DNA from 2 places in the Salinicoccus sp. RF5 genome. Region 1 is predicted to be linked to the other one. Evidence: predicted binding sites of a transcription regulator. Region 1 holds the regulator's gene; the other holds the start of a gene.
The links. Region 1 encodes CtsR, which represses protease genes until heat stress. Its sites were predicted from a motif close to ATGGTCAATAAAGGTCAAACA; they were not measured.
Positions count from the first base shown of each region.

Region 2: the regulator CtsR is predicted to act here: its motif matches at 1,895-1,915, upstream of clpP (ATP-dependent Clp endopeptidase proteolytic subunit ClpP).

Region 1 is NZ_JAJGRC010000002.1:55,105-59,699, forward strand. It holds gene LLU09_RS07275 (hypothetical protein) at 1-132, shown strand, start outside; gene LLU09_RS07280 (metallophosphoesterase) at 229-1,044, opposite strand; gene LLU09_RS07285 (NupC/NupG family nucleoside CNT transporter) at 1,177-2,388, opposite strand; gene LLU09_RS07290 (CtsR family transcriptional regulator) at 2,595-3,062, shown strand; gene LLU09_RS07295 (UvrB/UvrC motif-containing protein) at 3,067-3,585, shown strand; gene LLU09_RS07300 (protein arginine kinase) at 3,539-4,595, shown strand, end outside.
Region 2 is NZ_JAJGRC010000001.1:1,174,454-1,179,048, reverse strand. It holds gene LLU09_RS06140 (PspC domain-containing protein) at 1-120, opposite strand, end outside; gene LLU09_RS06135 (TIGR01777 family oxidoreductase) at 192-1,130, opposite strand; gene clpP (ATP-dependent Clp endopeptidase proteolytic subunit ClpP) at 1,246-1,839, opposite strand; tRNA gene LLU09_RS06125 (tRNA-Arg) at 2,019-2,090, shown strand; gene LLU09_RS06120 (threonine/serine exporter family protein) at 2,064-2,894, shown strand; gene LLU09_RS06115 (threonine/serine exporter family protein) at 2,907-3,359, shown strand; gene LLU09_RS06110 (glutaredoxin family protein) at 3,362-3,622, shown strand; gene LLU09_RS06105 (sugar-binding transcriptional regulator) at 3,741-4,595, shown strand, end outside.

The sequences.
Region 1 (4,595 bases):
AGCGCACCCACGTCCTCAGATACTATAGGTATGACTTTTGGAATCAATAATGTAATACCCATTATCGTTACAGTTGCCATTTTCACAGTAGTATATTATTTCGTTCTTCAATTGATTGCCAAAAATAGATGAATTGAATAGCAAAGAATATACCCCCGATTTTGAATAGCCGTTCAAAATCGGGGGTTTAGTTATCCTATACTACTCAAATGATTAAACATTATGATACTAAACGTCAATTATTTGAAGCGTATTCTTTATTTCCACAGCAAGGTCATCCGTGCGCCACTCGCGCGAGTAGCCGAGGCAGGGACATATAAATTGGATGCCATTTTCTTCAAACTGGTGGCGGAAGTGGACATGCCCCATGATACTGTAGTGGATCGGGAACTCCTTGTAGAAGGTGTCGAAATCGGATGTGCCGATGAAGGCATTGTAGAAATCGAACAGCCGATGCGGTGTCGGCACGGCGAAACTGCGGTGCGTCACCACGTGGGTCATCATGATGATGTTGCGGTCCCCGACCTCTTCAAGATCCTGCCGAACAGCATCAGCAAAGGTCTTCGACAATGCAGGGTCGTCCATCGGCCAGCTTGTCCGTACCTTATCCTGCCATGTGCCGCCATAGAACTTACCGGTCGCAATCTTCTCCCTGCTGAAGCGGGGATCGGCATAGGAGTAGTCATACCAGCCGCTGTGGCCGACGATGGCCCAGTCATTATCCAGTATGAGCGGGGCGCTGATCATACTCTCCGGATGTTCCCTGTAGAACCTGTATATATCGGCACTTGATGCTCCTCCGGATTCCGGCTGCCAGTAGTCGTGGTTGCCTGGAACGAAGCGGATGTCGATTCCCGTCCGGGCCATGAGCGAATGGATGAAGTTGGTTGTGATGCGATAGTCGCTGGAGATGTCTCCGGCGATGAGGAGCAGTTCGATTTTTCTTCTATGGATCTCATCGGCAAGTATCTGTTCAAAGTCGTTTATCGAGTAGCGTGCATGCCGGCGGTCGACATGTAGGTCGGAAATGATGCCTATTCTCATATTGATCTCTCCGTATGGTCGATTTATCAAGAAGTATCATGTACACCCCGGGATGAAGTCAATCAAACCGTCCCCGAGCATACAAAAAAGACAGGCCGGAAGGCCTGTCTTTCTACATATACAGTATCAATTTTAAGCGAAGAATCCGACGACTGCTGCAGTGAGCACACTGACCAGGGAAGCACCGTATACGAGCTTCAGGCCGAAGTGGGCCACCTTGTTGCCGCTGTCGTCATGCAGGCCTTTGACGGAACCTGCGATGATGCCGATGCTTGAGAAGTTGGCGAATGATACCAGGAATACGGAAATCATCGCCTGGGATTTGCGGCTGAATTCGTCCGCCATTCCCGTATAGTCGAGCATGGCGACGAATTCATTCGTAATCAGCTTCGTCGCCATCAGGCTGCCTGCCTGCTGGGCTTCAGCCCAAGGGATCCCGATGAGGAATGCGATCGGCATGAAGATGTAGCCGAGGACATCCTGGAATGTGATCTCCATTCCAGGAATGAGCAGGAATGCTTCGTTCAGGATGGCGATGAGCGCGATATAACCGATCAGCATCGCTGCAACGGTCATGGCGACTTTTGCACCATCCATGATGTAGTCCCCGAGTATCTGGAAGAATGATTTTCCTGCATCCGGATTGTCATCGACATCGGCTGCATCTTCAGCATCCGTCACTTCATACGGATTGATGATGTGGACGATGACATATGTACCGAACAGGTTGAGTACGATCGCCGTAACGACATACTGCGGTTCGAGCATTGTCATGTAGGCACCGACGATGGACAGGGATACGGAACTCATCGCCTGTGCGGAAAGCGTATAGAGCCGGTGCTTCGGCAGATGTGGCAGCTGGTTCTTCAGTGAAATGAAGACCTCCGACTGGCCGAGGATCATGGATGCCGCACCGTTGTAGGACTCAAGATAGCCCATGCCTGTGACTTTGGTCAGCAGGAAGCCGAGTCCGCGGATGATCAGCGGCAGCAGTTTGGTGAACTGCAGGATACCGATTAGTGCCGAAATGACGATGATCGGCAGCAGTACATTGAAGAAGAAGACATCTGCCGGAGAACCGTCTCCGAGTGTCGTCAGGTCGCCCATGACGAACCCGACACCTTCAGCGGCAAAGCCGAGCAGCGTGTTGAATCCGGCTGCCAGGAATTCGATGACGGCCTGGCCGGCGCCTGTGGAAAGAAGTATGAAAGCAAAAAGCAGTTGTAGACCGAGAAGGATCAGAATGTTCTTCCATTTTTTGAAGGCAAGTTTGCGGTTGCTGCTCACAAGCCATGCGAGGAAGAAAGTGAATGCGATCCCGATGATACCCATAAGAATATTCAAGAATTTCACCCCATAAAAGATTAAGTTGTATTCATTATATAGCATGGCGTTATTGTCTGTATATGTAATCATGTGACAAAATCATCCCGATTCATTATAATGCAAACGTTTACAAAAATAAAGGGGAAATACAGAAAACTTTACGTTTGCCATATTTGACTATAGGAGATATAATTTAGTCAAAGAAGGTCAAAAGGGGTGATGTAATGCGCAACATGTCGGATATAATCGAACAATACCTCAAACAGCTGATTGAAGAATCCGGCGGTGAAGTTGTGGAAATAAAACGCGCGCATATCGCAGAGAAATTCGACTGTGTCCCCTCGCAGCTGAACTATGTGATAAAGACCCGTTTCACCAATGAACATGGCTACACCGTGGAAAGTAAGAGGGGCGGCGGCGGATACATCCGGATCACCAAGGTGGAGGCCCACTCAAAATCCGATTATCTGGCACGCCTGAAGCAGCTGATCGGCGACGGCATCTCTCAGCAGAATGCAAAGCACATCGTACAGTCGCTGATGGAGAACGAAGTGATTACAATGAAGGAAGCGAAAATCATAGATGCAGTCCTGGAGAGGGAATCTCTCATGCTCGATCTGCCATACCGTGACCGCCTCCGTGCGAATATACTGACGAGGGTGATAGATGTCATTCTCTACACAGAGGAGTGATGAGATGAAATGTGAATCATGCAACGAAAGAGAGGCAACCATCCATATCTCAAAGGGCAATGGCTTCGAAAAGACCGAAAAGTTCCTGTGCGAGCAGTGTGCCAATGCCTCATTCGAGAATGACTTCAGTTATCCGGACGACAGCTTCAATATACAGAAGCTGCTCAAATCACTGTCCGAGCACCCATCCCTGCAGCAGACAAAACGGCGTCCGAAGCAGTGTGCGACATGTGGATCCACCATCAACACCATCGTACAGATGGGGAAATTCGGATGTCCCGACTGCTATACCACCTTCGGCAGTCAGGCAGCCGACATCATCAGCCGGGTGCAGGCCCACCAGTCGGAGCATGTCGGGAAGGTGCCTGTGAAGGCGCGTGCCCAACTGAAGACGAAGAAGAAGCTCGAACAGCTGAAGGGTGAACTGGCAAAGCTCGTCGAAGCGCAGGAGTTCGAGGAGGCGGCGGTGGTGCGTGATGAAATCAAGGCGCTGGAACAGGCAGGTGATGATGATGGGATATGATCACATCAGCCCGTGGATGCAGGAATCAGAGGAGCTGCCGGTCGAAATGTCTGCGCGGGTGAGGCTTGCCCGTAACGTGAGTCACCTACCCTTCCCATACATGATGAAGGGAAATGAGGCCATTGCGCCGGTGCTCGAGAAGCTGGAGGAGACGCTCACAGACTACCGGCGTGTAGAGATGGCAGGCCTCCAGTTCGAGGACAAGGCGCTGCTGGTCGAAAAGCATCTGGTGAGCCCATTGTTTACGAAGCAGGGGCTGCTCAGTTATATTAATGAGGACGAATCCGTTTCCATCATGGTCAATGAAGAGGATCACCTGCGCATCCAGGCGATGGGGGTCGGCCTCCCGATGATGGACCTTTATAGAAAAGCGGATGCGATCGATGATATGCTGGAGTCGGAAGTCGATTATGCATTTGACGAAAAGTATGGCTACCTCACCGCCTGTCCGACGAATGTCGGCACCGGGCTGCGTGCCTCTGTGATGCTTCATCTGCCGGCACTCACCTTCGGCAGCCGCATTCAGCCGCTGTCTGCAAATCTGAGTCGTTTCGGTTTCACATTAAGAGGTATATATGGAGAAGGATCCGTCCCGCTCGGACATATATACCAGCTGTCGAACCAGCTGACACTCGGGCAGACGGAAGAGGAGATCATCAACAACCTTGACGAACTGAAGGAACGCATTGTTGAAGAAGAGATGGAGATGCGCTCATGGCTTGAAAGTGAACATCTTCTCGAAGTGAAGGATTCGGTCTACCGCTCCTATGGCCTCCTGAAGCACGCCTACAGGATGCCATTGAAAGAAGCAGCGAAGTGTCTGAGTGATCTGAAGCTCGGCACCGACCTCAGCTTGATTGAACTGGAAGGTTTCCAGTTCCAGAAATGGATTCAACTTATTCAGCCAGCATTCGTCAAGATGCGCCTGAATGAAAAAGATATAGAGATCACGTCCTTGGAGCATGCTGTTGAAGAAGAGCGTGCGGCTTTGATGAGACAACTACTAGGAG
Region 2 (4,595 bases), on a different contig from region 1:
CAGTACCACAAAGATGATCCGCAGTATCGTCGAGTCGATGCCGGTCCGTTCGCCCAGGCCGCCGAATACTCCCATGATATAGGAGTCGGTTGAGGAGCGTACAAGTTTCCTGTTGTCCATATACGATCTCCTTTCTATAACACTTCAATTATACCACTTGATGATGGGGGATAAAAAGATTAGTGTTCCAATCAGCCGACGGTCTTCTTCTTGTCCTCAAGGTCGAATATATCCTCGAGCGCAATTTCAAGGGTCGGGAAAAGGAATTTGAAGTCGTTTTCCATCAGCACCTCAGGGAGTACATACTGTCCCTTCAAGATGAGGAGTGACTGTTCCCCGAGCAGTTTCTCTATCACGAATGCCGGTGTTTTGACGAAATCCGGGCGGCCGAGTGCGGAACTCAAGTATTTTGAGAACTGCTTCTGTCTGAGCGGCATTGGCGCGGTGAGGTTGACCGGTCCTGAAATCTCCGAGTGTACCGCCACATAGAGGAGGGCGTTCAGGAGATCATCGATATGGATCCAGCTGTACCACTGCTCACCACTTCCCAGAGGCCCGCCGGCCCCCAGCCTGTAGGGGATGCTCATCTTCGGCAATGCCCCTTCCTCGGCGTCCAGAATAAGGCCGAAACGTGCACATACGACACGGACGCCCAAGTCTTCGAACTTCTCCGCTTCGCCTTCCCAGGCGACGATCACCCTGGAGAGGAAATCATGGGGCGCAAACTGATCCGCTTCAGTATAACGGACACTTTTGCTTACAGGATAATAGCCGATGGCACTGGCATTGACGAGTACTTTCGGGGTGATGTCCGCCTGTTCCACCCAGCGCCTGAGCATGCGGGTGACGGTCACTCTGGAATCGAATATCTCCTCCTTGTGCTCATCGCTCCATTTCTCCTGAAGCGAAGCGCCGGCCAGATTGTAGATGGCATCCACCTTGAGCGGCATATTCTCCATCCATGAATCATCTTCAGGCCGATCCGGGTCATACTTTATATAATGGACGAAAGGGTGGTCCGAATTGCGGTCACTGCGGCTGAGTATATAGACGTGGTCCTGCTCCTGCCTCAATATATCCGTCAGCCTGGAACCGACAAAACCTGAACCGCCTGTTATCAATATATTCATATCATCACGCTCCTTAGTGTCATTATAGCCTTTAAAGTATATGTATAATCAGAAATCAACCAAAAAAGAAAGCGCTGGGAGAATTTTTCTCCCAGCGCTTTCCTTATGGAATGGATCAGCCTTTAAGCTTTTCAGGCTCCATCACTTCGTCCACGAGGCCGTATTCCTTAGCTTCTTCCGCTGTCATGAAGAAGTCGCGGTCCGTGTCCCTTTCAATCTTGTCCAGAGGCTGGTCGGTGCGCTCGGCAAGGATTTTGTTGAGTTTCTCGCGTGTCCTCAGTATATGCTTGGCTGCGATTTCTATTTCTGTCGCCTGACCCTGTGCCCCGCCGAGTGGCTGGTGGATCATGACTTCAGCATTAGGCAGTGCGAACCTTTTGCCTTTCGTGCCTGCAGCGAGTAGGAATGAGCCCATGGATGCCGCCATGCCGAGGCAGATCGTCTGTACATCCGGTTTGATGTGCTGGATCGTGTCATAGATCGCCATGCCGGCAGTCACACTGCCGCCCGGGGAATTGATGTAGAGGAATATATCCTTTTCCGGATCCTGTGCCTGCAGGAAGAGCAGCTGGCTGACGACGGAGTTCGCTACGTTATCGTCGATGCCTGTACCGATCATGATGATCCTGTCCTTCAGCAGTCTTGAATAGATATCATAGGCACGTTCTCCGCGGTTGGTCTGTTCAATTACTGTAGGTATTAAGTTCATTGTATTACCTCCTGGAAATATGATTGCTGTCATTCACTAATTCATTTATACCACATTAGTCAAATAAGGTCAAAAGAAAAACATCTGCTATAAAGAGTAAAATTAAGTCTTTAATTCATTTGAAATTATTGCTATACTTGTATATGCTTTATTAAGAAATATAAATATGATTTTAACATACCCCCGTGGTGTAATGGATAACACGTAAGATTCCGGTTCTTGAGATGGGAGTTCGATTCTCTCCGGGGGTGTCAATCGAGGTGGGCCGTGTGAGTGGCGAACTTGAGGTTATAGAAGCTCCAGATGAAGTCCTTGGCGAAGATTTTGTGCGCGATGTGTTCTACATTGCGATCAATTGTGGAAAGATGCTGTTGGAGAGTGGAGCTGAAACATACCGTATTGAAGATACGATGCTGCGCATCGCTTCGAACTATGGTATTGAAAATGCCCAGGTTTTCGTCACTCCCACGGTCATTATTTTTTCCCTGAACGATTATGCGCTGACCCAGACGCTGCGTATCGAGGAACGGTCCAACAATCTGGAGAAGGTCATGGTCGTCAACGAGCTGTCCAGGAGGATTTCCGACGGGCTGCCCCTGAAGCAGGCGATCAGAGGAATGGAAAAGATACATAATACACGATTCTTCCCGCTGTGGCTGCTGGTCCTCTCGGGCGGGGTCATAGGCATCATGTTCCTGCTGCTGTTCGACGGGGTCGCAAGGGATATTCCGGCCGCCTTCATAGGGGGCGCCGGGGGTGTCTTCCTGATGGAAGGCATCCAGCGCTATACGCGGGTCCAGTTCTTCACGGAATTCTTCGCAGCGCTGTACATAGCAACGGTGGCAGTCATCCTTGTCAATCTCGACTATGGCTTCATGCTTGATACCATCATCATCGCCAGCGTCATGCCACTCGTGCCGGGCGTGCTCATCACGAATGCCATCAGGGAGATGATTCGTGGCCATCTGATGGCAGGCATCATGAAAGGCGCTGAAGCCGGTCTGACGGCAATTGCCATCGGTGCGGGCGTCGGCCTTGTATTCATGCTGGCATAGGAGGGGATGGAGTTGGTCTATTTCTATCAATTTGTACTCAGTTTTTTTGCATCCGCCAGCTTCGGTGTGCTCTTCAATGCGCCGAGGAATGCACTTGTCAGCTGCGGGGCGACGGGCGCTTTCGGCTGGATCGTCTTCTATCTGTTCAGGGAGGGGGGGACGGATCTTGTCCTTGCTTCCTTTCTGGGCGCACTGACACTCTCCGCCATCGCCATCCTGAATTCGAGGCGCAAGAAGATGCCGATCATCCTGTTCATCACATGTGGAATCATTCCGCTTGTCCCTGGTGGATTGGCATATGATGCGATGCGCCACGTAGTATTGAATGAATATATGACCGCTTTGGAGTATGGATTCGAAGCTGCACTGATTTCGCTTGCCATCGCCATGGGCATCATCAGTACCGAGATGGCCGACCAGGTTCTGCAGACGATCAGAAGGAAATTGAAGAGAGAAGAGGTATAAATGTGCTTGAACTGACATATTATACGAGGGAACGGTGTTCTTTATGCGACGAAGGGATAGAGCAGATAAAGCTTGCCCTGTCGGAACTCAGATACAGTGATGTAAAGATGCGGAGCATCGACATCGATCAGGATGATGCACTCCAGGAGGAGTATATGATCCGGGTCCCTGTACTCATGCACGAAGGGCAGGTCATCCAGGAGGGCATCATAGATTTTGTATACGTCTATGATTATCTTAAGGATATTGTGGGTAAAGAATAGAATAACGCAATAGAAATAATTGCATTCTTTAATATTTATGATATATTAAATGATGTAATTATTTTTTGTCCCTGGTGGGACGTAATACGTCTCACTTTGACGAGAGGTGTTGAGTCTCATGTGGCAGAAACTGTTGGACATCCAGAAACGCATCGCCCCGGAAGTTGTCCTGGAATTGCAGAAGCGCTCCAGCATACTCAAGCAGATTGAAGCCCATCAGCCGATAGGGCGCCGGACACTTTCGAGGAAATTGAACATGACGGAAAGAGTTTTAAGGAAAGAAGTGGATTCGCTTTATGCCCTGGGGTTGATAGATATAGATAAAAAAGGCATATCCATCTCCCAATCGGGTATTGAAGTATTGCGGGATTTATCCCCCTACATGACCACGCTGGACAGAAGAACCGATCTTGCGCGCAGACTCAGGGACAAATATGGGCTGCAGGATTTCTTCATCATCCGTGGTGATGCAGACGAAAGTCCTGAACTTCAGCAGGAATTGGCGAAGCTCATGGCCGAGGAATTCCAGAAGATGCTCTTCGATGGTGCAGTCATTTCCGTGACGGGCGGCTCTACGATGGCCAATGTCGGGAAGTACCTGCACCCCGCAGATGAAAAGCTGCTGTTCGTTCCGGCACGTGGCGGACTTGGTGAGGAACTGGGCAACCAGGCGAACTCGATAGCGAGCCGGCTGGCTTCAGCAACCGGTGGTGAACACAAGGTGCTTTATGCCCCGGACAACGTCGGTGAAAGTGCACTTGAATCGTTGAAGGCCGAGCCATCCGTAAAGGAAATCGCTGAACTGAACAGGCAATCGCACTATGTCATCCATGGCATCGGAGAAGCCTTTACGATGGCCAAGCGGCGCAATGTGGACGACGAGACGCTCGCCGGGTTGAAGGATAGCGGCGCAGTGGGTGAAACCTTCGGCTATTATTTCGACAAAGAGGGGGACATCGTCCGAAAAGTCAAA